One region of the Microbacterium sp. nov. GSS16 genome, then DNA from elsewhere that is predicted to be linked to it. Evidence: predicted binding sites of a transcription regulator. Region 1 holds the regulator's gene; the other holds the start of a gene.
The links. The regulator HrcA, encoded in region 1, represses chaperone genes, less so after heat shock. The targets are predictions, from matches to a motif close to TTNGCACTCGNNNNNNNCGAGTGCNAA.
Positions count from the first base shown of each region.

Region 1 (14,439 bases):
CGGGGTCCGTCGTCGCGCCGCAGGATCCGCGCGGAGTGCTCGACGTCGCTCGGCGCGAGATCGTGCCCCGAGCGGGTCATCTCGATCAGCTCGTCGACGAGTCGCTTCGCCGCGGCGACGTCCTCAGACGATCCGCCCAGGGTGATCTCGTTGCCGCGCACCATCACCTGCACATTCGGATGCTGCTTCTCGAGCATCCGCAGCAGCCGATCCTGCGGGCCGAGCAGCTGCACCATGGCGATGCCGTCGGCGAAGATGCGCTCGGTGCTCTCGGGCTGGGCAGGGAACCGCGGGGGTGCGCTGTCGTTGTGTGCGCTGTCGTCAGAAGCCAACGAGCTTGCCCTCCTCGATGTCTCCGAGCACATGCGCGTGGACGTGGAAGACCGACTGCGCAGCGCTGGCGCCGTTGTTGAAGATCAGGCGGTACTCGCCGTTGGCGTGCTCGGAGGCGATCTGCTTGGCCACGGCCACCATGTCGGCCATCAGGCCCGGGTCGCCGGCGGCCAGTTCGGTGACGTCGCGGTACTGCTCGGTCTTGGGGATCACGAGTGCGTGCAGCGGCGCCTGCGGATTGATGTCGCGGATCGCGAACACGCGGTCGGTTTCGGCGAGAATCTCGCCGGGGATCTCCCCGTTCAGGATGCGGGTGAAGATCGAGGGTTCGCTCATGCTTTCAGCTTATCCGGGTCCCTAGGCGTGTCGCCCTGGATCCCTGCGTACATCTGGGTCCCTGAGTCTGTCGCCTGCACCGAGCGAGCGCCGGCGAGACGAAGTGAAGGGTCACCAGCGGCCCAGGTTGGCCGAGAGTACCGCGATCGCCGCGGGGCCTGCAGTCGAGGTGCGCAGCACCGTGTCGCCGAGGCGGACGCGCTCGGCGCCCGCCGCCTCGAGCCGCTCCAGCTCGTCGGGCGCGATGCCACCCTCCGGCCCGACCACGAGCACGAGGTCACGACCGTCGGGACGGATGCTGGTGAGCGGCGTCTGCGTCCACGGGTCGAGCACGAGCAGCCTGGCATCCGCCGCCCGCTCGGCCAGCTGCGCGGTGGACTGCACGGCGGTCACCTCGGGGACCCAGGCCCGGTGCGCCTGCTTGGCCGCCTCGCGGACGATCGTCGCCCAGCGCTCCCGACCCTTCGCCGCCTTCGGGCCCTCCCAGCGTGAGATGCTGCGTGCTGCCTGCCACGGCACGATCTCGTCGACGCCGAGCTCGCATGCGGCCTGCACGGCCAGCTCGTCTCGGTCGCCCTTCGCGAGCGCCTGCGCGAGCACGATGCGCGTCTCGGGTCCGTCCTGCACGCGGCGGCCGGTGATTCGCACACTCACCTGAGATGCGGTGACGTCTTCCGCCGCGCCCTCGAGCCAGACACCCCTGCCGTCGCCGATCGTCACCGTCTCGCCGACGCGCACCCGGCGCACCACCGAGGCGTGCTTCGCCTCTGATCCGGTGAGCCGGACGAGTTCTCCGATGGTGGCGTCGGTGCAGTCGGGTACGACGAAGTGCAGGGCCATGGGGCTCCGATCGGCTGTGGTGCGGAAGTCGGTCAGTGGCTGCGGAAGCGGTCGCGCAGCTTCGAGAACAACCCCTGCTGGAACTGGGCGAGCTTGGGCTCCGGAGCCTTCGTCTTCTTGGCGAAGTCCTCGATGAGCTTGCGCTGCGCCCCGTCGAGCCGCGTCGGCGTGAGAACCTGCACGCCCACGCGCAGGTCGCCGCGCTGAGATCCGCGCAACGGGGTGATGCCCCGGCCGTCGATCGTGAGCACGTCACCCGACTGGACGCCGGCCCGCAGCTCCAGATCGACCGTGCCGTCGAGGCCCTCGATGGTCGTGGTGGTGCCGAGGATGGCATCCGCCATCGACACCTCGAGCGTGGCGAGCAGATCGTCGCCGTCCCGGCTGAAGACCGGATGCGGCGCAACGGCGACCTCGACGTACAGGTCGCCGTTCGGGCCTCCCGCGCGACCGACCTCGCCCGAGCCGGGCAGCTGCAGGCGCAGACCGGTCTCGACGCCGGCCGGGATGTCGAGGGCGACGGTGCGCCGCGAGCGCACGCGGCCCTGACCGGCGCACGACCCGCAGGGGTTGGGGATGACAGTGCCGTAGCCCTCGCAGGTGCCGCACGGCTGGGTGGTCACGACGTTGCCGAGCAGGCTGCGCACCTGACGCTGCACGTGGCCGCTGCCGCCGCAGACGTCGCAGGTGACCGGAGACGTGCCGGGCTGGCAGCAGCTGCCGTGGCAGGTCTCGCACAGCACCGCGGTGTCGACCTCGATGTCCCGGTGCACGCCGAACACGACGTCGCCGAGCTCGAGGTTGATGCGCACGAGCGCATCCTGACCCCGTTCGCGACGCGACCGCGGACGCGCAGAACGGGCGCCGCCCGCGGAGCCGAAGAACGTCTCGAAGATGTCGCCGAATCCGCCGAACCCGCCGCCGAATCCGCCGTTCTGGTCGCCGCCCATGTCATAGCGGCGCCGGGAGTCCTCGTCGCTGAGCACGTCGTAGGCGTGCGTGACGAGCTTGAACCGCTCAGCCGCGTCCTCCCCCGGATTCACGTCCGGGTGCAGCTGCCTGGCGAGCTTGCGATAGGCCTTCTTGATCTCGTCCTGGGAGGCGTCCTTCGACACCCCGAGGACCTCGTAGTGATCCGCCACGGTCACCTTTCTTCGTGTGCGTTCGTGTATTCGGTCGCCCGGATCAGCGGGCGGCCTCGTCTTCTTCGAGCATCCGCGACAGATAGCGGGCGACGGCCCGTGCTGCGGCGAGGTTGCTCGGGTAGTCCATGCGGGTCGGTCCCATCACGCCGACGCGCGCCGTGCTGCCTGGCGCGGCGTAGTTGCTCGCCACGATCGACGCCTCACCGAGTCCGAACGGGGCGTTCTCGGTGCCGATGCTCGTGGCGAGGCCGTGCTCGTCGGTCACCATCTCGCTCATCAGCCGCAGCAGGGTCACCTGCTCCTCAATCGCCTCGAGCAGAGGATGGATGCTGCCGCGGAAGTCCTGCTCGCGCCGCGCGAGCGTGGCAGCCCCCGCCATCACCAGCCGCTCCTGACGGAATTCGGCCAGCTCCTCGGCGATCACCGCCGCCAGCGACGACAGCGCCGGCGCGAGGCGCGAGCCGGTCTGCGGTTCGCGCGCCGATGCGATGCGCTCGGACGCCTCACCGACCGCACGGCCGGTGATGAGCGCCGCGAGCTGGGCGCGCAGCACTGCGAGGTCTGCGTCGTCGATGTCGATCGGCAGCGGCGAGATCCGCTGCGACACCCCGCCCGCGTCGGTGACCAGTACCACCAGCACGCGGTTGGGTGCCAAGGCGACGAGTTCGACGTGGGTGATGCTCGCGCGCGCGAACGACGGGTACTGGGCGAGAGCGACCTGGCCGGTGAGCTGGGTGAGCACCCGCACCGTGCGGGCCATCAGATCGTCGAGGTCGCTGGGCGCGGCGAGGAACGACTCGATCGCGGTGCGCTGCGGCGCCGACAGCGGGCGCACCTGGGCGAGGTGGTTGACGAAGACCCGGTATCCCTTGTCGGTCGGCACCCGCCCCGAGGAGGTGTGCGGAGCGGTGATCAGCTCTTCATCTTCCAGCTGGGCCATGTCGTTTCGGATCGTCGCGGCCGAGACGCCGAACGCATGGCGTTCGACGATCGATCTGCTGCCGACCGGTTCGTGCGTGGCGACGTAGTCCTGCACGATCGCACGGAGGACCTCAAGGCCTCGCTGTGTGACCATCATCCCTCCCGCTGGCACTCGAACGTTCCGAGTGCCAATCCTACCCGCTCGGGCTCCCCCTCAGGCTCGCGCCGGCTGTGCGGGTCGCACTGGCCGTAGGGGGCCGCGTCGGCTGTGCGGGTCGCGCTAATCGGTGAGCGCGCGCACGACGGCATCCGCGAGCAGCCGGCCCCGCAGGGTCAGGCGCACGCGACGCTGCCGCAGAGCCGCGGCGGCATCGACCAGTCCGTCCGAGATCAGCTCGGCGACCCGATCGCGGCGGCCTTCGGCGATGTCGTCGATCGGCAGGCCCTCCGCGAGGCGACTCTGCAGCAGCACCCGCTCGAGGGTGCGCGCCTCGAGGTCGGGCCGCTCGCGGCCTGCGGCGGGCGACTCGCCGACGGCGAGACGCTGCGCGTACGCCGCCGGATGCTTGACATTCCACCACCGCAGACCGGCGACATGGCTGTGCGCGCCGGGCCCGAAGCCCCACCAGTCCGCGCCGCGCCAGTACGCCATGTTGTGCCGCGACCGGTGGTCCCTCCCCTCGGGGGTTCCCGCGTCCGTCGGAGGACGCGCCCAGTTGCTGACCTCGTACCATTCGTATCCCGCCGCACCGAGACGCTCGTCGGCGACCTCGTACATGTCGGCCTGCAGGTCGTCGTCGGGCGCCGGCACCTCGCCCCGCCTGATCTGCCTGGCGAGCTTGGTGCCGTCCTCGATGATCAGCGCGTACGCCGAGATGTGGTCGGGCTCGAGGGCGAGAGCCGCGTCGAGGGACCTCTCCCAGTCCGCCAGCGACTCGCCGGGGGCGCCGTAGATCAGGTCGACGCTCACGTCGAGCCCGGCATCGCGTGCCGCGTCGACGGCCGTGCGCACGTTCTCGGGCCGATGCGTGCGGTCGAGTGCCGCCAGCACGTGCGGCACGGCCGACTGCATTCCGATCGAGAGGCGGGTGACCCCGGCATCCAGCAGCGTCCGCACCACCTCGGGCGTGACGGTGTCGGGGTTGGCCTCGACCGTCACCTCGGCGCCGTCGCGGATGCCGAACGCCGAGGTCGCCGCCGTGAGCATCCGCGCCAGATCGCCGGCGGGCAGCAGGGTCGGCGTGCCTCCGCCGAAGAAGACGGTGTCGAGCGGGCGGATGCCGTCGGCTTCGCCCAGCACCGCGCTCGCCAGCGCGATCTCTCGGATGAGCGTGTCGGCGTACTCGTCCTGCTTCGCTCCGCGCAGCTCGGTCGCGGTGTAGGTGTTGAAGTCGCAGTACCCGCAGCGAACCCGACAGAACGGCACGTGCAGGTAGGCCGAGAAGGGCACCGCACGGTCGACGGTGAGGTCGTCGGGCAGGCGGCCGTCGGCCGGCGCCGGGTCGCCCAGCGGAAGAGGGCCGGCCATCAGAGCGTCCGGGCCATCAGGATGCCTGTGCCATCAGCGAGCGCGCACCATCAGATCGGGGTGGCGTACAGCGGCGAGATCGCGCGCAGGTAGAGGGCGAACAGCTCGCGACGACGACGCCGCACCATCCCGGGAAGGCGGTACAGCAGGGCGACGGGAGCGTCGAACGCCCGCACGGTGAACCACACCTCGTCGGTGTCCTCGCGCCAGTCGATGTCGAACGACTCCTCGCCGCTCACCACCGAGCCGCCGACCGTGCCGAGCACGAAGCCGATGCGGCGCCGCTCCTCGGTCACCGAGATCACCCGCAGCTCGGCATCCGCTCTCATCCCCTTGACGCGGCCGTGCAGCTTGAGGGTCGTGCCCGGCGCGACGAAAGGCGTGCCGTCGGTGGCGAAGCGCTGCTCGACCTGGGTGCGGTTCGGCGCGATGGGCGCGCCCTCGGCGTCGAAGCTGACGCCCGTGTACGCCGAACCCGCGGCCGGGCGCACATCGCGCAGCTCGAGGCCGGCCGCGCGCTGCGCGGTCCACGACAGAAGCGATTCGCCGGCGGTGCGGAAGCGGTCCTCACCGCTGCCGAGACGCCACGATGCCTCCGCGGGAATACTGCGTTCGGGCGGATACTGCATCAGGTCCGGTGCGTGGGTCGCCCCCACCGCGGCATAGTCGACCGTGCCTTCACGGAAAGTCCCCCGACGCATGATCTCCAGCCTAAGCGACCTGTCTGAACAGTCTCCGAACGACACCGCGCCCGAACGGCCTACTTCTTGTCCTTGGTCTCGACATCGCCGGACAGGGCGGCGATGAACGCCTCCTGTGGCACCTCGACACGGCCGACCATCTTCATGCGCTTCTTGCCCTCCTTCTGCTTCTCGAGCAGCTTGCGCTTGCGGCTGATGTCACCGCCGTAGCACTTGGCGAGCACGTCCTTGCGGAGGGCGCGGATCGTCTCGCGAGCGATGATGCGCGCGCCGATGGCGGCCTGGATGGGCACCTCGAAGTTCTGCCGTGGGATGAGCTTGCGCAGGCGCTCGGTCATCAGCGTGCCGTAGGCGTACGCCTTGTCGCGGTGCACGATCGCGCTGAACGCGTCGACCTTGTCGCCCTGCAGCAGTACGTCCACCTTGACGAGGTCTCCCTCCTGCTGCCCGTCGGGCTCGTAGTCGAGGCTTGCGTAGCCCTGCGTCTTGGACTTCAGCTGGTCGAAGAAGTCGAACACGATCTCGCCGAGCGGCATGCGGTAGCGCAGCTCGACCCGCTCCTCCGAGAAGTACTCCATGCCCAGCAACGCACCGCGCCGCGACTGGCAGAGCTCCATGACCGTTCCGACGTAGTCCTTGGGCAGCAGGATCGCGGTCTTCACCATGGGCTCGGACACGGTGGCGACGCGCCCATCGGGGTACTCGCTCGGGTTGGTGACGGTGACCTTCTCTCCCGTGTCGGTGACGACCTCGTAGATCACGCTCGGCGCGGTGGTGATGAGGTCGAGACCGAACTCACGCGACAGCCGCTCGGTGATGATCTCGAGGTGCAGCAGTCCGAGGAATCCGCAGCGGAAGCCGAAGCCGAGCGCGACCGATGTCTCGGGCTCGTACTGCAGCGACGCGTCCGACAGCTTGAGCTTGTCGAGCGCCTCGCGCAGCTCGGCGTAGTCGCTGCCGTCGATCGGATAGATGCCCGAGAACACCATCGGCTTCGGGTCGGTGTAGCCGGCGAGCGCCTCGGTGGCGGCGCCCCGAGCGGTGGTGACGGTGTCGCCCACCTTCGACTGGCGCACGTCCTTCACGCCGGTGATGAGGTAGCCCACCTCTCCGACACCGAGCCCCTTGGACGGGATCGGCTCTGGGCTCGACACACCGATCTCGAGCAGGTCGTGCATCGCCTTGGTCGACATCATCTGGATCCGCTCACGCGGGTTCAGCTTGCCGTCGACCATGCGCACATAGGTCACGACGCCGCGGTACGAGTCGTACACCGAGTCGAAGATCATGGCCCGCGCCGGGGCATCCGGGTCGCCGACCGGGGCCGGGATGTCCTGCACGATGCGGTCGAGCAGCTCCTCGACACCGACGCCGGTCTTGCCCGACACGCGCAGCACGTCCTCGGGCCTGCCGCCGATGAGATCGGCGAGCTCCTTGGCGAACTTCTCGGGATCGGCCGCAGGAAGATCGATCTTGTTCAGCACGGGGATGATGTGCAGGTCGTTCTCGAGCGCCAGGTACAGGTTCGCGAGGGTCTGCGCCTCGATGCCCTGCGCCGCGTCGACCAGCAGGATGGCGCCCTCGCACGCCGCCAGCGAGCGGGAGACCTCGTAGGTGAAGTCCACGTGACCGGGCGTGTCGATCATGTTCAGGGCGAAGGTCTCGCCGCCGGCCGACCAGGGCATCCGCACGGCCTGGCTCTTGATGGTGATGCCGCGCTCGCGCTCGATGTCCATGCGGTCGAGGTACTGAGCGCGCATGTCGCGCTCCGCCACCGAGCCGGTGACCTGCAGCATCCGATCGGCCAGGGTCGACTTGCCGTGATCGATGTGGGCGATGATGCAGAAGTTGCGGATCTGCGTGGCGGGCGTCGCTGCCGGTGACAGCGGGGTGAGAGCGCGGGGTGACATGTGGTCCTTGGGGCGTCCGAGAGGGTTCAGACAAGTCTACGTTCAGCCCGGCGCAATCCCCATTCCGCTGCACCGGTGATAGTCTCGCGAAGTTGCCCGAGGCGATCCGGCGAGACTGGATCCCATCGGCTATACGACTCCGTCACAGCCTCCCCGCGGGTGTCGGCGTAGGCTGGAAGTGGAATGACCCATGACGTCATCCCGACTCAGCGTCGCGTCGGAGATCCCGTGCACGGCTGTAGAAGAGAAAGACCCCACACCTTGATCAAGTATCTCGTGCGCCGGACACTCGGCTGGCTGCTCATGATCGTGGTCGCGACGAATGTCACCTACTTCCTTGCCTGGTCATTCCTCGATCCGCGAAGCAACTACGTCGGCCGCAAACCGCCCTTGAGTCCTGAGCAGATCGAGAATCTGCTCGGACCGCGAAATCTCAGCGAGAGCACTCCGCTGATCGAGAGGTGGTGGACCTGGCTCACGGGCATCCTGCTCCGTTGGGACTGGGGCCTGAGCCCCACCGGCGGCTCGGTGAACAACGAGATCGGCTACCGCATGTGGGTCAGCGCCGAGCTGGTGCTCGGCGCGACCATCATCATGACCGTCCTGGGCATCTGGATCGGCGTGTACACGGCATCCCACCAGTACAAGCTCGGCGATCGCATCTGGCAGGCCGTGTCGATCATCACGATGAACATCAACATCATCGTCGCCGCACTCGCCGTGGTCATCCTCGCGATCAACTTCAACAACTGGGTGGGCACCCGCGTCTTCTACGTCACGGGCTCCTCGAGTCAGGGGGTCACCGGCTTCTTCCCGGTGCTCGTCGACGCACTGCAGCATCTGATCCTGCCGACCATCGCGCTCGTCGTGACCGGGTACGCGGGCACGCACTTCCTGCAGCGCTCGCTGCTGCTCGACAACATCAGCGCCGACTACGTCCGCACGGCACGCGCCAAGGGGCTCACCAAGTCCCAGGCCATCCGGCGCCACGCCCTGCGCACATCGCTGATCCCCGTGGCCACGCAGGTCGCGTTCTCGATCCCGGCGATCTTCACCGGCGCCATCCTGACCGAGACGATCTTCGCCTGGCAGGGCATGGGGCGCTACTTCCTGACCACGATCAACGGCAACGATGTGCACGGCGTGGTCGCCGTGGCAGCCTTCGGTGCCGTGCTGACCGCGATCGGCGCCGTGCTCGCCGACATCGCCGTCGTGGTCCTCGACCCGCGAGTGAGGGTGAGCTGACATGACGAACCAGATGATCGACTCCGGGGTCCAGCCGCCGGTCGGCCCCGACACCACCGCCGAGCGGATCCCCAGCAAGCAGCTGTCGAAATGGACGCTGTACACGCGCCGCTTCATGCGCAACAAGCCGGCCGTGTTCGGCATCGTGATCTTCGTCCTGCTGGCCCTGGCCTCCGTCATCGTGCCGCTGTTCGCGCGCTGGGAGGTCAACGAGATGGACTTCCTGAACCTTTCCACCGGCCCCTCGTCCGACCACTGGTTCGGCACGAACGCCTCGGGCAACGACACGTTCATGCAGACCTTCGTGGGTCTGCAGCGCTCGCTGATGATCGCCCTCGTCGTCTCCATCGGTGTGACGGTGATCTCGGCGATCGTCGGCACCGCGGCAGCCTACTTCGGTGGCATGGTGGAGCGGGTCACCCTGCTGGTCATCCACTTCTTCATGGTGGTGCCGACCTTCCTCATCCTCGCCCTCGTCTCGAACGACGCCGGCGGCGACTGGCGGGTCATCTCGCTCGCTCTGATCTTCACAGGCTGGTTCTTCCCCGCCCGCGTGATCTGGACCATGGCGCTCTCGCTGCGCGAGCGCGAGTACGTGCACGCGGCGCGCTACATGGGCGTGCCCGGCATGCGCGTGGTGCTGCGGCACCTGCTGCCGAACGTCGGCTCGCTGCTGGTGATCAACTTCACCCTGGGCGTGGTCGCCGCGGTCATGACCGAGACCGGCCTGTCGTTCATCGGCTTCGGTGTGAAGATCCCCGACGTCTCGCTCGGCTCGCTCATCGGCGAGGGAGCGGCCAGCGTCACCAGCGCACCGTGGCTGTTCTACTTCCCGGCCCTCGCCCTCACCCTGCTGACCGTGTCTATGGCGCTCGTCGCCGACGGACTTCGCGATGCCCTCGACCCCACCTCTGCGGCGGGAGGCCGTGCATGAGCAACGTACTCTCCGTCCGTGACCTCAAGGTCAGTTTCGCCTCGGAGGCCGGCCGCGTCGACGCCGTGCGCGGGGTCTCGTTCGACCTTGAGGCAGGCAAGACGCTCGGCATCGTCGGCGAGTCCGGCTCGGGCAAGTCGGTCACCTCGCTGGCCATCATGGGGCTGCTCGACGAGAACGCGCGAGTCACCGGCTCCATCCAGTTCGAGGGCGAGGAGCTGCTCGGCAAGACCGACAAGGAGATGTCGGTGATCCGCGGCAACGGCATGGCGATGGTCTTCCAGGACCCGCTCACCTCGCTCACGCCGGTGTTCACGATCGGCGATCAGCTGATCGAGGCGCTCACGGTGCATCGCAGCCTGTCGCGCGCCCAGGCATGGGAGCGCTCGCTCGAGCTGCTGCGCCTGGTCGGCATCCCCGAGCCCGAGAAGCGGATGAAGTCGTTCCCGCACGAGTTCTCCGGCGGGATGCGCCAGCGCGTGGTCATCGCCATCGCGATGGCGAACAACCCGCGCCTGATCATCTGCGACGAGCCGACGACGGCCCTCGACGTGACCATCCAGGCGCAGATCCTCGACCTCATCGAGAAGGCACAGGACGAGACCGGCGCCGCGGTGATCATGATCACTCACGACATGGGCGTGGTGGCGCGCACCGCCGATGACGTCATGGTGATGTACGCGGGCAAGCCCGTCGAGCACGCCCCGGCGCACGAGTTGTTCCACCGCACCCGGATGCCGTACTCGATCGGCCTGCTCGGCGCGATCCCCCGCGTCGACAAGGTCGAGAAGGAGCCGCTGACACCCATCAAGGGCAACCCGCCGCTGCTGATCGACCTGCCCGACGCGTGCCCGTTCGCCGCGCGCTGCCCGATCGCGCTCCCGGCGTGCGTGCAGGGCGAGCCTGCGCTGCTGCCGGTCGTCACCGGCGGCGGCCAGTCGCACCTGGCGGCGTGCATCCGTGCCGACGAGATCGACGACGACGCGCGCATCGGCGGGCTGCCGGTGTACCCGGTCGCCCCGATCCCCGAGAGCGACCTCACCCGCACGCCCCGCGAGCAGCGTCCGGTGACGCTCGAGGTGCGCAACATGGTCAAGACGTTCCCGCTGACCAAGGGCGCGTTCCTCAAGCGCAAGGTGGGCGAGGTGCACGCGGTCAAGGGCGTGAGCTTCGATGTGCGCGAGGGCGAGACCATGGCCATCGTCGGCGAGTCCGGTTCGGGCAAGACCACGACCCTGCTGCAGATCATGGACTTCGAGAAGCAGGCCGACGGCGACATCATCATCGCCGGCACAAGTGTGAACGAGCTGCACGATCGCAAGCTCGAGCGCCGGCTGCGCCGCGACATCCAGATCGTCTTCCAGGACCCGATGGGCGCGCTCGACCCGCGCATGACGGTCACCGACATCATCGCCGAGCCCATGCGCGCCATCGGAATGGATAAGGACGAGGTCAACAGCCGGGTGCACGAGCTGATGGACCTGGTGGGGCTGAACCCCGCGCACCGCGACCGCTTCCCCGGCGCGTTCTCGGGCGGCCAGCGCCAGCGCATCGGCATCGCTCGGGCGCTGTCGACCAATCCGAAGATCATCGTGCTCGACGAGCCGGTCTCGGCGCTCGACGTATCGATCCAGGCCGGCGTGATCAACCTGCTCGACGAGCTCAAGGTCAAGCTGGGACTGTCGTACCTGTTCGTCGCCCACGACCTCTCCGTCATCCGCCACATCGCGGATCGGGTCGCGGTCATGTACCTCGGCGAGTTCGTCGAGCACGGCGACGTCGACGAGGTCTTCGACAACCCCCAGCACCCCTACACGCAGGCGCTGCTGTCGGCGATCCCCGTGCCCGACCCCGACATCGAGCGCACCCGCCAGAGGGTCGTGTTCGATCCGGAGACCATGTCGACACGTCCGGCCACGGTCTGATCACCGTCCGATAACGGTTAGTCACGATTCACTGTCGCGCCCGCCGGGGTCGGAAAGCGCGAACTATTCTCCCCATATGACACGCCGCAAGGCGAAAGGAGCACCATGAAGCAGCAGAAGCTGATGGGAGCGCTGGCACTCACCGGCGCTTTCGCACTCGTCCTCACCGGGTGCGCCTCTGACACCGGCGACAACGGTGGCAGCGGCGACAACGGCAGCGCAGCCGAGACCTCGGCCGCGGACTACAACCCGCAGCCGCGCGAGAACCTCAAGGAGGGCGGCACGGTCAACTTCCCGATCAACGAGATCCCCGAGCAGCTGAACGCCTTCCACGGCGACGGCAGCGCTGACACCGCCCGCGTCGCCGCGTGGTACATGCCCCAGATCCTGCTGCAGAAGCCGGACGGCACCCCGTACAAGCACGACGCCTACCTCGACGAGTGGAAGATCGACACGGTCGACGGCAAGACCCAGATCACCTTCACGTTCACCGACGAGGCGACCTGGAACGACGGCACGCCGATGGACTGGACCGCGATCGACGCGACCTGGAAGGCCAGCCGCTCGACCGAGGAGGGCTTCGTCCCGAACGCCACCGACGGCTACAAGGAGATCGAGAAGGTCGAGCAGGGCGACACGCCCAAGACCGCGATCGTCACCTTCAAGGGCGAGTTCGCGTGGCCGCAGATGCCGTTCCTCACGGGCATCATCCACCCGTCGCTGGCCGACCCCGACACCTTCAACACGGCGATGATCGACGACCCGCACGCCGAGTGGGGCGCCGGTCCCTACACCGTCGACGAGTTCGACGCGAACAAGGACTTCATCTCGTTCAAGCCGAACGAGAAGTGGTGGGGCGACAAGCCGCTGCTGGACGAGGTCACCTTCAAGGGCATGGACTCGCAGGCCTCGATCAACGCGTTCAAGAACGGCGAGATCGACATGGTCGGCGTGGGCACCAAGGACCGCCTCGCGCAGGTCAAGGACATGAAGGACATCGAGATCTACCGCGCGCAGCAGACGGCCAACACGCTGCTCGAGGTCGACGCCGAGAAGCCGCAGTTCGCAGACGTCAAGGTGCGCGAGGCGTTCTTCAAGGCCATCGACATCAACCAGCAGAAGAAGATCGCCTGGAACGGCCTCGGATACGAGGAGGAGCCGGCCGGTTCGCTGACCCTCTTCTCGTTCCAGCCGGGCTACACCAACGCGCTCGAGGAAGCCGGCTACAAGTTCGACGTCGAGGGCGCCAAGAAGCTCCTCGACGAGGCGGGCTGGAAGGAGGGCTCGGACGGCATCCGCGAGAAGGACGGCGTCAAGCTCTCGGTCACCTACCCGATCCACAACGACGACCCGACGCAGAAGGCCCTCGCGCAGTCGATCCAGGCTCAGGAGAAGGCCATCGGCATCGAGGTCAAGGTGGACGTCCGCCCGTCGAACAAGTTCGCCGAGGACTACAACACCAAGAACTGGGACATCTTCAGCCTGCGCTTCACCTCGTCCGACCCGTTCGGCGCGGCATGGTTCTGCCAGCTGTACTGCCAGGACATGGGCCTGAACCTCTCTGGCGTGCAGACGCCTGAGATGGATGAGCGCATCCACGAAGAGGTCGAGTCGATCAACGACCCCGAGAAGCAGACGGCTGCGGCCATGAAGCTCGAGGCCGAGATCTTCCAGGACTGGGGCCTCATCCCGCTGTACAACGGACCGTCCATCTCGGCGGCCAAGACGGGCCTCGCCAACCTGACCCCGGAGCCCTACGTGGGTCTGGACCTCTTCGGCGTGCAGCCGGTTGAGAACGTCGGCTGGGAGAAGTAAGCACAGCACGATCTGAGCGGGGCCGGTGGTTCATCCACCGGCCCCGCTTTCTTCATATGCTGAGAGGGTGAGCGTCCAGGTCGTCCTCGTGCACGGCATCCGCACGTCGGCCACGATGTGGCGCTCGCAGCTCTCCTGGCTCGCCGAGAACGGCATCCCGGCGACGGCGGTCGACCTTCCCGCGCACGGCACGCGGATGCAGGAGGACTTCACCCTGCACGAGGCGCTGCACACGATCGACGCCGCCGTACGGGCGGCGGCCGAGCACGGGCCCGTGCTGCTCGTCGGGCATTCGATGGGCGGACTGCTCTCGCTCGCCTATGCCGGCGGAGAGGACCCGCCGCCGCTCGCGGGCACCGTCGCGGTGTCGTGCACCGCGCTCCCACGCGGCACGGCGCTGCGGGCGTACCGGGTGCTGGCCGGTGCGATGAACTCGCTGCCGGGCCGGGGTCAGTGGCTCACCGATCGGGTGCTCGCAGCGACCCTGCCTGTCGACACGCGCGGCGACTTCGCGGCCGGCGGATACGCGTTCGACGCCCAGGATGCCGCCTTGAGCAGCCTCGCGACGCTCGATCTCGAGACCGCGCTCGCGCGCATCCGGGAGCCGCTGTGGTTCGTGAACGGGCAGTTCGACCAGCTGCGGGTGAACGAAGCGCTCTTCCAGCGTCTCGCCCCGCACGCCGAGCTGATCGTCGTGCCCCGCGCCACGCACCTGGTCACGGCGATGCGCCCGTCGGTATTCAACGCGGTGCTGCGACTCGCGTTGGCCACGCTGAATGCCGGGAGCTGAGGACGCTGTCGATCAG
Region 1 covers NZ_CP116338.1:2,045,584-2,060,022, reverse strand. Annotated here, with positions in the region: gene PGB26_RS09810 (PhoH family protein) at 1-236, opposite strand, end outside; gene PGB26_RS09805 (HIT domain-containing protein) at 322-669, opposite strand; gene PGB26_RS09800 (16S rRNA (uracil(1498)-N(3))-methyltransferase) at 781-1,509, opposite strand; gene dnaJ (molecular chaperone DnaJ) at 1,542-2,651, opposite strand; gene hrcA (heat-inducible transcriptional repressor HrcA) at 2,695-3,729, opposite strand; gene hemW (radical SAM family heme chaperone HemW) at 3,856-5,103, opposite strand; gene PGB26_RS09780 (DUF1990 family protein) at 5,154-5,804, opposite strand; gene lepA (translation elongation factor 4) at 5,864-7,714, opposite strand; gene PGB26_RS09770 (ABC transporter permease) at 7,976-8,959, shown strand; gene PGB26_RS09765 (ABC transporter permease) at 8,961-9,893, shown strand; gene PGB26_RS09760 (ABC transporter ATP-binding protein) at 9,890-11,818, shown strand; gene PGB26_RS09755 (ABC transporter family substrate-binding protein) at 11,924-13,633, shown strand; gene PGB26_RS09750 (alpha/beta fold hydrolase) at 13,701-14,423, shown strand.

Region 2 (14,439 bases), 450 kb from region 1:
TGATGACGGCGACGCCGCCGGCCAGCTTCGCGAGGCGCTCCTGCAGCTTCTCACGGTCGTAGTCGCTGTCGGTGTTCTCGATCTCACGACGGATCTGAGTGACGCGACCCTCGATGGCGGACTGCTCGCCCGCACCCTCGACGATCGTGGTCTCGTCCTTGGTGACGATGACCTTGCGTGCACGGCCGAGCAGGTCGAGCGTGGTGTTCTCGAGCTTGAGGCCGACCTCTTCGGTGATGACCTGGCCGCCGGTCAGGATCGCGATGTCCTGCAGCTGCGCCTTGCGACGGTCACCGAAGCCGGGAGCCTTGACGGCGACCGACTTGAAGATGCCGCGGATCTTGTTGAGCACGAGCGTCGCGAGAGCCTCGCCCTCGACGTCCTCGGCGATGATGACCAGCTCCTTGCCGTCCTGGATCACCTTGTCGACGACCGGCAGCAGGTCCTTGATGTTGCCGATCTTCTGGTTGGCGATGAGGATGTACGGGTCCTCGAAGACAGCCTCCTGGCGCTCCGGGTCCGTGACGAAGTAGGGGTTCAGGTAGCCCTTGTCGAAGCGCATGCCCTCGGTGAGCTCGAGCTCGGTGCCGAAGGTCTGCGACTCCTCGACGGTGACGACGCCCTCCTTGCCGACCTTGTCGATGGCCTCGGCGATGAGCTCGCCGATGGCGGGGTCGGCGGCCGAGATCGATGCGGTGGCGGCGATCTGCTCCTTGGACTCGATCTCCTTGGCGCTGTTCAGCAGGTCCTCGGTGATGGCCGCGACGGCCTTCTCGATGCCGCGCTTGAGCGAGATGGGGTCGGCGCCGGCTGCGACGTTGCGCAGGCCTTCGCGGACCAGCGCCTGAGCGAGGACGGTCGCAGTGGTGGTTCCGTCACCGGCGACGTCGTCGGTCTTCTTGGCGACCTCCTTGACGAGCTCCGCACCGATCTTCTCGTACGGGTCGTCGAGCTCGATCTCCTTGGCGATCGACACACCGTCGTTCGTGATCGTGGGGGCGCCCCACTTCTTCTCGAGCACGACGTTGCGACCGCGCGGGCCGAGGGTCACCTTGACGGCGTCGGCCAGGATGTTCAGGCCGCGCTCGAGGCCACGACGGGCCTCCTCATCGAAAGCGATGATCTTTGCCATGAGTCTTTCGTCCCTCCCGGACGTAGGCGATGGGGTATTAGCACTCCGAGTGTTCGAGTGCTAATAACAGTCTGGCACTCGACCCATGGGAGTGCAAGCCGCGCGTCCGGAAGGACCGCGGGCCGTCAGGGGGCCGGTGCCTCGCTGGCCGGGGCGGACGACGTCGCCTTGTCGACGCCGATCACGACCGTCAGCTGCGGCCTGTCGGAGTCGTTCATCGCGGCGTAGAAATCGCTCTGCTGCACGTCGACGCCCCCGAGGACGTCGGCGAGCCCGAGGGCGGCGCCCTCGTCGGCATCCGCGACGTAGAACACCGTCGTCTTCGAGAACTCCTGCGACGCGCCGTCGCTGCCGAACACGTCGTCGGTCGACCATCCATCGGCCAGCAGCTTCTCACGCACCTCGGCGACGCGCCCCTTCTCGGTCGTCGCATTGAGGATCAGCACGCGATACGACGTATCGATCTGCGCCACGACGCCGGGCTGCGTCGGCACCGGGCCGGGCTCCTCCCCACCGAACAGCGAGATGCGATCCATCATGACCAGCGACACGAAGATCCCGCCGACGATGAGCACGAGAGCCACCGCCGCCGACCACAGCAGCACGACGAGACCGTTCATCCCGGGCTGCTCGGCGCGGTGCGCACCGACGCGGCCCGTGGCGTGCGGAACGTCGTCGAATCGATCACGGGAGAGCTTCTGCACCCCTCGATGCTAGCGGGCGGCCGCCGTGAGTCCGCACGGAGCGGAGCCGGGCGGATGCTCGCGGTGAGGCGCGCTCAGCCCACGAATCCGCGCATGCGGGCGGTGCGCTGCACCGCCCTGCTGTCGCGCAGGCGGCGCAGACGGCGCACCAGCAGCGGATCGAACTCGAGCGCCGCCTCCGTCTCGATCAGGCGGCCGAGCAGCTGGTAGTAGCGGGCCGGACTCATCCCCAGCTGCGCACGGATGGTCTCCTCCTTCATGCCGCCGTGACGCGGCCAGGCCGCCTCGAGCGTCAGGATCGCGCGATCGCGATCGGAGAGTTCACCGAGCATGCGCCCAGGCTACGCGGCATCCGGCCCGATCCCCGCGCGCCACTCCCACCAGCGCCCGAGCGGGTCGGCATCCGCCACGACCCGGCCGTCGACAGCGACCGCGAAGCCGCGGAACGCGCTCGGATCGATGCGCGGGCGCCAGGCGTCGTGCAGCGCCGGCGGGTCGATCGTGATCCAGCGCGCGTCCAAAGCGCGGATGCGGTCGATGAGCTCGGCGCGTCTCGGTCGGGGCAGGTAGACGAGCATGCCGGGGGTGGTGACGACGAGGGTCGCCCCGTCCGGGGCGGCCGCGGCCATGCCCTCCAGCTGCTCGATGGCGTCTCCGGCGCGCAGCAGCGGCGGGTCGGCGGAGGCGACCGTGATCGCGGCGGCGATCCGCTCGGCGCGCTCGTGCTCGCCGGGCCAGATGAGCGACTCGAGCCAGGCCCGGTCGGCTGGCACCCGCACGTCGATCGGATCGAGATCGACACCGGCGCGCCAGATCACCTCCGGCACGCGCAGCTCGGGCAGCTCGCCCGTGACCGCACTGGTCAGCAGCACCGTCGAGGGCCCGTCGTCGGGATCGATGCGTCGCCGCAGGATGCCGTCGTCGCCGTCGATGCGGAACGAGTAGCGGTCGGGGTACAGGCACAGACCCGCGGCGGCTCCGAGCTCGAGCAGGGCGATCGGACCCTCGACCAGGCTCAGCGCGGGCAGCAGCGCCGCCAGGCGGAGGGGTTCGTTGATCTGCACCCCGCGCCGCGCGCATTCCGTGACGAGATCATCGGCATGGTCGATCACGAACTGCCGCCACGACCGGTATCCGGCCACCGGCGCGCCGAGCAGGCGGGACACCGCGAACACCAGCGGGGGCTGCCGGTGCTGCGGCATGAGCCGCTCGAGCACGGCCTGCACGCCGGCATCCGTCGCGACACCCGTCGCCCACTCGGTGTACACCTCGCTGCGCCCTGGCGCCTCGTCGAGCGCGAAGCGTTCGTAGCGCTCGGCGACACCATCCGTCATCCCGCCATTGTCCCAGCCGGCGGGTCGGGCACGATGCGGACGCCCCTCGAGCGACCCGAGCGGGGCGTGGAGGCGAGAGAATGGATGCATGGGTTACAGCGTGAACAAGACGGATGCAGAGTGGCGCGCCGAGCTGGGCGCCGACCAGTACGCGGTGCTGCGCACCGCGGCGACGGAGCGCCCCTGGACGGGCGAGCTGCTCGATGAGGAGCGCGCCGGGCTTTACACCTGCGGCGCGTGCGGTGCGGAGCTCTTCCGCAGCGGCACGAAGTTCGATTCGGGATGCGGCTGGCCGAGCTTCTACGAGTCGGTGCGCCCCGAGGCCGTCGAGCTCATCGAGGACACCTCGCTCGGCATGGTCCGCACGGAGGTGCGCTGCGCGGCGTGCGGCTCGCACCTCGGCCACGTCTTCCCCGACGGCTTCGGCACCCCGACCGGCGACCGCTACTGCATGAACTCGGTGGCGCTGTCGTTCACGCCCGACGAGTCGTGAGTGCGCTCGACGCCGTCCGGCGCCGAGCATCCTGGTCGCGCGTGACCGACGACGCGCCGACGCGCGAGCAGCTGCTGCCGCTGGTGGAGGCGGCCGGGCGCGTCGCGGATCACTCGGCGCTGCGACCGTGGCGACTGATCGAGCTGCGCGGCGACGACCGTCTGACGCTGGGAGCCGCGCTGGCTGCGGCAGCCGGGGACGACGCACCCTCGACCAAACCGCTGCGCGCCCCGCTGCTGATCGCCATCGTCGCCTGCTACCGCAGGAGCGACAAGGTGCCGCGCTGGGAGCAGGAGGCGGTCGTCTCCGGCGTCGCGCACACCCTGAGCCTGCTGCTCGATGAGGCGGGCTGGGGCGTCATCTGGCGCACCGGCGGGCTCACCCGCGCGACGGCCGTCGCCGAGGCGCACGGCCTGCGCGACGACGAGGAGCTGCTGGGCTGGCTCTACGTCGGCGGGAAGCCCGAGGGCAAGGACGCCGGCCGACGCAAGCCGGTGGCTGCCGATGCGCTGCTTACCGCGATGCCCGCAGCGTCGGCGACCGCCGAGGAACTGGGTCGGCGTGGCGAGGCGTCGAAGAAGGACAAGACCTCGAAGAAGGACAAGACCTCGAAGAAGGACAAGACCTCGAAGAAGGACAAGACCTCGAAGAAGGACAAGACGCTCAAGAAGGACGAGTCCTCGAAGAAGCGCGAGAAGAAGAAGCGCGAGAAGAAGAAGCGCGAGAAGCGCTGAGTCAGCGCTGCCGCGGCAGGGCGACGATCACCGAGGCCGCCGCGACGAAGATCATCGCGGCGAGCTGCCACAGGGCAGGACCGCTGTCGACTGGCCAGATGAGATCGATCGTCACCGACGTCACGAGCTGCCCGAGCACGCTTCCGAGGCCGAGCAGCAGCACACCCGTGTAGGGCACGAGCCAGGCTCCGAGCAGGATGTAGGCGAAGCCGAGGAGGCCGCCCAGGTACAGCCAGGGCTCGGCCGGAAGTGCGCCGGGCATCCCTCTGGTCGCGACGCTGACCGCGGTGCCCGCGAGCAGCACGACGGTGCCGGCGATGAAGCTCATCAGGGTCGCCGTGAGCGGCGATGCGACCCGGCGCGCGAGGCGACCGTTCGCCGCCGCCTGCCACGCGATGCCTGCGCCGGCCGCGAACGGAAGCAGCAGCAGCCACAGGGGCGCGGTCGCGAGCACGTCGCCGCCCAGCGAGATGCCGACGGCGGCGAGGGCGAGGGCACCGCCGATCACCCGCCCCGGAGTGACGGCGACGATGCCGGAAGGTCCGACGCCCATGCGGTCCAGCAGCAGGCCGTGCAGCGTCTGGCCCGCGACCACGCCGACGGTGAACAGCGACACCCCGAGGACGCCGGCGACGAGCCCCTGCGTGGTGACCGTGAGGGCGCCGCAGGTGCCGCCGAGAAGCATCCAGAACGGGATGGTGCGGGAGCGGATGCCCGTGAGCAGCCGCCCGAGACCTGCCCGACCGGAGGGCAGGGCGAGGACCACGACGACCAGGAGCACGAGCCCGACGGCGAACGAGATCAGACCGGCGACGATCCCGTCGTCGATGCGGACTCCGAGGACGCCGTTGATCCGGGCCTGCACGGCCGTCATCGCCCCGATCGACACAGCGCCACCCAGGGCGATCCAGGCGGGCAGAGGGCGAGGGGAGGTCACTCGCTCCAGGTTACCTGCGCAGCGCTCCGCCCCGCGCCGGCGCCGGGCATCCACCGTGCGTCGGGGGCTTCACCAAGTCGTCACCACCATGTCGGCACCCGCGGATAGCCTGTCGGCATGTGCGCGAGCTACGGACTGGATCCCCGCTTCACCGACGCCGAGCTGCTGGCCGAGGCCGACGACGCCGTGCTCGACGGGTTGCGCTCGTGGGCTGAGCGCAATGCGGGTGAGACCCTGCGTCCGACCGGGAAGAACCTGCGAAACCTGAACCCGCTGGTGACGGCAGACGGCGATGCCGCCGCGCTCAAACCCGCCTGGTGGGGTTTCCTCGTCGACGGTCAGCCGGCGAAGTTCCCGTCGATCAACACCCGATCAGAGCGCCTGCAGGACCGCCCTGGCGCGCTGCGCACGCGCGGCCTGGTGCCAGCGACAGGCTGGTACGAGATGCAGAAGCCCGATCGCGTGTGGCACGAGTTCGGCCTCGGGGGAGGGGTGCTGTTCGGCATGGCCGCGGTCACCCAGCGCGGCCGCACTCCCGACGGCGAGTGGGTCACCTGCTACTCGATCGTGATGCGCCCCGCTCCCCCGCACCTGGCGAACATCCACGACCGCATGCCCGTGCTGATCCCCACCCCGTTCGCGCACGACTGGCTGCACGGCGATCCCGGCCGTGAGCTCATCGACGAGGCGCTGCTCGCCGCCGCCGGCCTCGACGAGCGGGTCGCCGCGGTGCCGCGCGACGACGACAAGGGCGCTCAGACCCTCTTCTGACAGATGAACGAGGCACGCGCCCTTCTCGGGAGCACGTGCCTCGTCTGTGGAGCCGACTACGGGACTCGAACCCGTAACCCCCGTATTACAAGTACGGTGCGCTACCAATTGCGCCAAGTCGGCGGACCGTCATCCAGCATAGCGACGGACATCGGATCACTCGCACCGACCGCCCGGTCAGGATGCGGGCGTCGACGAGGGCGTGGGCGACGGTGTGGGCTTCGTCGCGCCGAAGTACTCGTCGCTCGCGATGGTGAGCACGAACTGCGAGAACTCCGCGGGGTCGTTCAGGGCGCCGACGTACGACTTGCCGCCGACGAGGATCAGCGCCTCGTTGTTCAGCTTGAGACCGTCAGTACCCGGCAGCGGACCCTCGAGCGCGCGGTCCGTGGCGTCCTTGGCCCACGCCACGAAGTCCTGCTTCTCGATGCACGAGCGCACCTTCTTGGCATCCGACACCCCGACGGCGACCGCGAGGTCGGCGAGCTCGGCGTCGCTGCGCCCGTCGCTGTCGGGTTGGGGCTGCCCGGCCAGCAGCTCGTGGTTGTAGTCGTAGAAGCTGTTCTGCGCGTACGTGGCGACGCACGCGGCGGCGGCAGCGGCGCGCAGCGAGTACTTCGTGCCGTTGGAGCTGGCGGTGAGCAGCGCGACAGGGTGATACGTCACGGTCACGGCCCCCTCGGAGATCCAGCCGGCGAGCTGGCGCGCGTTGGCGCGCTCGAACTCCGCCGCTCCTGCCGAGAGGTAGTCGACGTAGATGTGGATCTCAGTGGGCTTCGCACTCGTCGAGGCCGAAGGCTCCGGTGTCGGGGTCGCACCCTCGCCCGCCTCGGCGGCACCCTCCGAGGGCGCGGGGGTGGCCGCCGTCGCCGACGGGGCGGCGGTGACCTGGTTCACCGTGACGCCATCGCCCGACATGCCGCTCGGGCTGAGCTGCGGCTTCGAGATCGACGAGCCCACCGCGTAGGCCACGGCAGCGCCGATCGAGCCGACGGCGAGGATGGCGACGAGACCGATGACGAGCCGTCGCACCAGCCGCGCCCGGGACTGCTGGGCGTGCACCAACTGTGCCTTCTCCCGCACCGCTTCACGCGAATGGCGAGCGGCGGGGACGTTCGGCGTTTCGTCGCTCGACATCGTTCCTCTTGAAGATCGGATGGGCCCTGAGGCATCGGGTGGGACCGGGTGATCCCGCGGCCGCAGAGAGCGCGGCGCCGGGTTCGATGCTAACGAGGCAGTCTGGGAAATACCCAGACGCGCCCGGTCGTGCCATACTGATCCCGACCCGATGGCGGGTCACGGCGGGCGGGGCCCGCCGCTTCCATCACGAAGGATCGTCCGGCACGTACCTGCCGGTGAAGGAGAAACCATGGCCACCGTTACGTTCGACGACGCCACCCGCCTGTACCCCGGCGGCACGCGTCCGGCTGTCGACAAGCTGAACATCGAGATCGCCGATGGCGAGTTCCTTGTTCTCGTCGGCCCGTCCGGCTGCGGAAAGTCCACCTCGCTGCGCATGCTGGCCGGCCTCGAAGAGGTCAACAGCGGCCGCATCCTCATCGGCGACCGCGACGTCACCGACGTGCCGCCGAAGGACCGCGATATCGCGATGGTCTTCCAGAACTACGCGCTCTACCCGCACATGACGGTCGCCGAGAACATGGGCTTCGCGCTCAAGATCGCCGGCGTCGGCAAGGAGGAGCGCGCGAGCCGCGTGCTCGAGGCCGCCAAGCTGCTCGACCTCGAGGAGTACCTCAACCGCAAGCCGAAGGCCCTCTCGGGCGGTCAGCGCCAGCGCGTCGCCATGGGCCGCGCCATCGTGCGTCAGCCCCAGGTCTTCCTCATGGACGAGCCGCTGTCGAACCTCGACGCCAAGCTGCGCGTGCAGACCCGCACGCAGATCGCCTCGCTGCAGCGCCGCCTCGGCGTCACCACCGTCTACGTCACCCACGACCAGACCGAGGCGCTGACGATGGGCGACCGCATCGCGGTGCTCAAGGACGGCATCCTTCAGCAGGTCGGCACCCCGCGCGATCTGTACGAGCGGCCCAACAACGTCTTCGTGGCCGGCTTCATCGGCTCGCCGGCGATGAACCTGTTCTCGGCAGACCTCGCCGACGGCGGCGTGCGCTTCGGCAGCGAGATCGTCCCCCTCGACCGCGACACGGTCGGTCGCGCCAGCGGCAGCCAGGTCACCGTGGGCGTGCGCCCGGAGGACATCACGGTCGGCCCCGCCGACGGCAAGGGCCTCGCGGTCGTCGTCGACCTGGTGGAGGAGCTCGGCGCCGACGGCTACCTCTACGGTCACACCGACATCAACGGCAAGCGCACCGACATCGTCGCCCGCGTCGACGGCCGCAGCCACCCCAACGCCGGCGAGACGGTCACCCTGGCCGCCAACCCCGGACACGTGCACGCCTTCGACCTCGAGTCGGGCGAGCGCCTCAACGACAAGCCGGTCGTCTCGGCCTGACGAATCGAACACTCGGCGCGGGCGGACCTCATGGTCTCCCGCGCCGCGGTGTTTCCGGAGGAGAAATGCAGGAGTCTCTGCGCATCACCGCCAGCTCCATCGACCCGGGTCTGCTGAGCCTGCCCTGGTCGACCCCGCTCGGCAAGTGGCCGTCGGAGCACATCGTGTCGCTGCCGAAGGGCCTGTCGCGCCACCTCGTGCGCTTCGCCGACCTGTCGGGGCGGGTGGTCGCGGTCAAGGAGACCACGGCCGAGATGGCCCAGCGCGAGTACGAGATGCTCGGAAACCTGGGCCGCCTGGACGTGCCCTGCGTCAGCCGGGTCGCGGTGATCGCCGGACGCACGGACGCCGAAGGCAAAGCGCTGCCGGCAGCGCTGGTGACTTCGCATCTGCGCTTCTCGATGCCCTATCGCGCGCTGTTCACACGGGTGCTGCGCCCCGACACGGCGACTCGTCTGGTCGACGCCCTCGCCCTGCTGCTCGTGCGACTGCACAACGTCGGGTTCTACTGGGGCGATGTGTCGCTGTCGAACACCCTGTTCCGGCGCGACGCCGGCGCGTTCGCCGCATATCTGGTGGATGCCGAGACAGGTGAACTGCACGAGGAGGGACTGACCGACGGTCAGCGCGCATACGACCTCGACCTCGCGCGCACGAACATCGCCGGAGAGATCATGGACCTCGCCGCCGGCGGCCGTCTGGAGCGCGGTGTGGATGCTCTCGAGATCGCCGACGGCATCGTCTCGTCGTATCGGTCGCTGTGGGCGGCGCTCACCGACGAGGAGACGTTCTCGACCGGGGAGACCTGGCGCATCACCGAGCGCGTCGAGAAGCTCAATGCGCTCGGCTTCGACATCGACGAGATGTCGATGGAGACCACCCCGGACGGCACGACCGTGCGCATCCAGCCGAAGGTGGTCGACGCCGGGCACCATCAGCGACGGCTGATCCGCCTCACCGGTCTCGACGTGGAGGAGAATCAGGCGCGCCGGCTGCTCAACGACCTCGACGAGTTCCGCGTGCGCTCGACCAAGGCATGGACCGAAGAGGAGATGTACGCGCACGAATGGCTGACCCGCGTGTTCGAGCCGGTCGTGCGCGCCATCCCGTACGACCTGCGCGCCAAGCTCGAGCCCGCCGAGGTGTACCACCAGGTGCTCGAGCACCGCTGGTACCTCTCGCAGGCGCAGTCACGGTCGGTGCCGCTCGCCGAGGTGCTGACGAGTTACATCAACGACGTGCTTCGGCACCGTCGCGACGAGGCGACCATCATGGGGCCGCCCACCGAGACGATGAGCCTCCCCGTGGTCACCGGATCGGTCGAGGTGTCGGACGACACCGCCGCGATCGACTGGCGCGACCTCGTCTAGCCGCGGTAGCCGACGGTGAAGCGACCGTTGCGGTGCTTCGGCTGCTCGATCTCGTCGATGACGGCGATCGCGAAGTCCGCGCCGGAGATGGTGGAGTTCCCGTCGGCATCGCGAACCAGCACATCGCCGCCGTCGTGGTACCGGCCGGTGCGCTCGCCCTCGGCCCAGGGCCCGAACACCTCGGCCGGGTGGATGAAGAACCATTCGAGGCCGTCGGCATCCTGAAGCAGCTCGAGCGAGTCGATGCCGACCTGCGCCTCATGCCTGTACTCCTCGGGGAAGCCCTGGTCGAAGAGCCGCGGCCCACCCAGGGCGACAAGGCTGCCACCTGCGCCACCGACCACGCCCAGACGGGTCGAGGTTCCGGCGAGCTTCGCGGTCAGGCCGCGCAGCGCGCCGATGACCTCGTTCTCCATGTCGCCACGAGGGGAGAGCGCGGAGATGACCACGTCGGCGCCGTCGAAGACGCCGCCGAGGCCATCGAGGTCGAGCACCGAGCCCTGCACGTACCGCGCACCGCCGATGGGCGTCTCGGGCGTGCGACGGGCGATCACCGTCACCTCGTGCCCTCGGCTCACCGCCTCGCGGGTGATGTGCGATCCGGCGTAGCCGGTTCCTCCGATGACGACGATGCGTGACATCCGTGCTCCTTCCGATGCGCGTACGGGCTCACTGGATACAAGTCGCGCAACCGCGCCCTTATTCCGCGGCGGCGCGGACGGTCGAAACCTGGTAGAGCGCGACGGATGCCGCGATGCCGGCGTTCAGGGATTCGGTGGCCGACGAGATCGGGATAGACACGATCTGGTCGCACGTCTCGGTGACCAGGCGCGAGAGGCCCTTGCCCTCGGATCCGACGACGATGACGACGGGACGGTCGGCCAGCTCGAGTGCAGGCAGCGTCACGTCTCCCCCGCCGTCGAGGCCGAGCACGAACACGCCCTGCTTCTTGAACTCCTTCAGCAGCGTGGTCAGGTTGGCCGCGAGCGCGACGGGCAGGCGGGCCGCGGCGCCTGCGCTGGTCTTCCACGCGGCGGAGTTCACGCTCGCCGAGCGGCGCTGCGGCAGAATGATGCCGTGCCCGCCGAAGGCTGCCGTCGATCGGATGATGGCGCCGAGGTTGCGCGGGTCTGTGATGCCGTCGAGGGCGACGAACAGAGGTGTCTCGCCACGGTCGATCACCTGCTCGAGCAGGTCCTGCGGGTGCGCGTACTCGTACGGCGGCACCTTCAGCGCGACGCCCTGGTGCACGCCGTCGAAGCCGGCCATGCGGTCGAGCTCCTGACGGGTCACCTCGAGCACGGGGATCTCCCGGTGCCGCGCGATCGCGAGCATCTCCTTGACGCGGTCGTCCATTTCGACGCGCTGTGCGATGTAGAAGGTCGTCGCGGGGATCTTGGTGCGCAGCGCCTCGAGCACCGAGTTGCGCCCGGTGACGGTCTCGGTGTCGTCGGATGCCTTGCTGCGGGCCTGACGGTTCATGTCGCGACCCTGCGGCTTCTGACCGACGCGCCCCTTGCCGCCGGCCGCTGCGAACCGCTCCTGTGCCGCCTTGCGCTTGCCGGCGACGTGCCAGCTGCGGTCCTCGGCCTTCGGCGTGGGGCCGCGACCCTCGAGCGCCTTGCGGCCGAGGCCGCCGGTGCCCTTGGAAGCACCCTTCTTCTTGCTGTTGCCCGCTCCGGGGCGGCCAGGCTTAGCCATCGATACTCCAATGCGTTCCGTCCGGAGTGTCCTCCAGAGTGATTCCTGCCGCGCCGATCGCGTCTCGGATTCGATCGGCCGCGGCCCAGTCCTTGTCTGCGCGCGCCTGCGCGCGCTGCGTGATCATCGTCTGCACGAGCGCGTCGAGGGCGGATGCCTCGTCCGCGCCGGTCACGTCGCCGCGCCACTCCGGCGCGAGCGGGTCGATCCCGAGGATGCCCGCCATGTCGCGCACCTGCAGCGCCGCGAGCTGCGCGTCGCCGCTGCGCCCGGCGTCGAGCATGCTGTTCCCTGCCCGCACCGTCTCGTGCAGCACCGCGAGCGCCTGCGGGACGCCGAGGTCGTCGTCCATCGCAGCCGCGAACGCGGCCGGCAGATCCGCCGCCGACGAGAACTCGGCGGGAAGGCGCGCGGCGCGCTCGAGGAACGATCGGATTCGCCCGAGGGCGGCCTCGGCTTCGGCGAACGACGACTCGGTCAGATCCAGGCTCGAACGATAGTGCGCGGCGGCGAGTGCGTAGCGCACCACGAGCGGGTGATGAACTGCGAGCACGTCGGCGGCGAGGGTGAAGTTGCCCAGTGACTTCGACATCTTCTGCCCGCCCACGGTGACGAGGCCGTTGTGCACCCAGTACCGCGCGAACGCGTCGCCGGCGGCGGTCGACTGCGCGAGCTCGTTCTCGTGATGCGGGAAGCGCAGGTCCAGTCCCCCGCCATGGATGTCGAACTCCGCGCCGAGGTAGCGCCTCGACATCGCCGAGCACTCGATGTGCCAGCCGGGCCGGCCTGGGCCCCACGGCGAATCCCATACGGCATCCGGCTGCTCGTCGCTCTTCGCGCCCTTCCAGAGCGCGAAGTCCTGCGGGTTCCGCTTGCCTCGAGGGTCGGCGTCCGCGGCCGCCTCCATCGCGTCCACCGACTGATGCGTGAGCGAGCCGTATTCCGGCCACGAGCGCACGTCGAAGTACACGTCGCCCGAGCCGTCGGCGGCGGCATAGGCGTGGCCGCGATCGATGAGGGTCGCGATCAGGTCGTGCATCTGCGGGATGAACCCGGTCGCCCGCGGCTCGTAGGTCGGTGCCAGGATGCCGACAGCGGCGTACGCCTGCGAGAACTCCTGCTCCATGCGGTATGCGAGCGCCCACCACGGCTCGGTCCCGGTCGCGTTGGCGAGCACCTTGTCTTCGATGTCGGTCACGTTGCGCACGAAGGTCACCCGCCCGTAGCGGCGTGCAAGCCAGCGACGCAGCAGGTCGAAGCTCAGCGCGGCGCGCACGTGCCCGATGTGCGGACCGGACTGCACGGTGGGTCCGCAGACGTACATCGTCACGTTCGAGGCATCGAGCGGGGCGAAGTCGCGCAGCTGCTGCGCGCGAGTGTCGTACAGGCGGATCGTCACTGCACAAGACTACCGGGGCGGGGCACGGACTGCCTGGGCGTGGTCTTCCGGTCAGCTCCGGTGGATGAGCGCCACCGCGGTGACGGCGATCCCCTCGCCGCGACCGGGGAACCCCAGACCGTCGGTGGTGGTCGCCGAGACCGTGACGACGGCGCCGCCGAGCGCGGTCGAGAGCACCTCCTCGGCCTCGGCGCGGCGTGCGCTGAAGCGCGGCCGGTTGCCCTGGAACTGCACCGACACGTTGCCGATGGCGAAGCCCGCCTCGGCGAGCATGGCAGCGGTGCGCGCGAGGAAGACATCTGCGTGCGCTCCCGCGTACTCGGGGTGTGCGGTGCCGAAGTGCTGCCCGATGTCGCCGAGCCCCGCGGCGCCGAGCAGGGCGTCGACCATCGCATGCGCCACGGCGTCACCGTCCGAATGGCCCGACAGCGCAGGCTCACCCGGCCATTCGAGCCCGGCCAGCCACAGGCTGCCCTCTCCGCCGAACGCGTGCACGTCAGTGCCGACGCCGATACGCGGCATGCATGAGCCGCCAGGACGTGCACCGAGCAGCAGCTGCGCCCGCTCGAGATCGTCGGGGGTCGTGATCTTGAAGGCGCGTTCGGATCCGGGGATGCGACGCACGGCGCCCCCGGCGGCGGAGAACAGCGCCGCATCGTCGGTGTGATCATCGCCCGCGGCCTGTGCCGCGGCGTATGCGTCCTGCAGGGCTGCTCGCGGGAATCCCTGGGGCGTCTGCGCGGCCACGAAGACCGAGCGGTCGACCGGCCCGGCGATATCGTCCCCTTCGACCCTCTTGAGCGTGTCGACGACGGCGAGCGCGGGGATCACGCCCGCATCGGTCACCGAATCCGCCACCGCGTCGATCTGCGAGGCCGGGGTGAGAGCGCGCGCCGCGTCGTGCACGAGCACGATGCGCACGTCGTCGTGCAGGGCATCCAGACCCGCAGCGACCGACTGCTGACGGGTGGTCCCCCCGGTCACGACGCTCGCCAGGTGGCGGCGTTCCCCTGCTGACGCCGTGACCTCGGCGTCCACCTGCTCTTCCCGCCCGGGGGGCGCCACCACGACGACCTGCATGGGCGCGGCGGCGAACACGCCATCCAGCGCGTGACGCAGCACGGTGCGGCCGTCGACGTCGACGAGCGCCTTCGGCGCTCCGGCGCCGAGCCTCGTTCCGGAGCCGGCGGCGACGACGATGATCGCTGTGGTGGGAGTCGGGTGCGCAGTCACCTTCTCACGCTATCGCGCGTCGCGGAATGCGAAGAGGGCGGATGCCGCAGCATCCGCCCTCTTCGCAATTCCCGTCGCCGACGCGCTCGTCAGGAGGCGAGCACCTCATCGAGCAGAGCGCCGGCCTTGTCCTCGTCGATCTTCTCGGCCAGAGCGAG
Region 2 covers NZ_CP116338.1:1,594,804-1,609,242, reverse strand. Annotated here, with positions in the region: gene groL (chaperonin GroEL) at 1-1,132, opposite strand, end outside; gene PGB26_RS07645 (LytR C-terminal domain-containing protein) at 1,258-1,836, opposite strand; gene PGB26_RS07640 (DUF3263 domain-containing protein) at 1,911-2,168, opposite strand; gene PGB26_RS07635 (DUF2332 domain-containing protein) at 2,178-3,170, opposite strand; gene msrB (peptide-methionine (R)-S-oxide reductase MsrB) at 3,259-3,663, shown strand; partial or broken gene PGB26_RS07625 (nitroreductase family protein) at 3,660-4,202, shown strand; gene PGB26_RS07620 (DMT family transporter) at 4,399-5,304, opposite strand; gene PGB26_RS07615 (SOS response-associated peptidase family protein) at 5,452-6,105, shown strand; tRNA gene PGB26_RS07610 (tRNA-Thr) at 6,153-6,228, opposite strand; gene PGB26_RS07605 (DsbA family protein) at 6,283-7,242, opposite strand; gene PGB26_RS07600 (ABC transporter ATP-binding protein) at 7,475-8,578, shown strand; gene PGB26_RS07595 (DUF4032 domain-containing protein) at 8,644-9,948, shown strand; gene PGB26_RS07590 (NAD(P)-dependent oxidoreductase) at 9,945-10,589, opposite strand; gene rlmB (23S rRNA (guanosine(2251)-2'-O)-methyltransferase RlmB) at 10,648-11,649, opposite strand; gene cysS (cysteine--tRNA ligase) at 11,642-13,048, opposite strand; gene ispD (2-C-methyl-D-erythritol 4-phosphate cytidylyltransferase) at 13,100-14,281, opposite strand; gene PGB26_RS07570 (CarD family transcriptional regulator) at 14,371-14,439, opposite strand, start outside.
Region 2: the regulator HrcA is predicted to act here: its motif matches at 1,170-1,196, upstream of groL (chaperonin GroEL).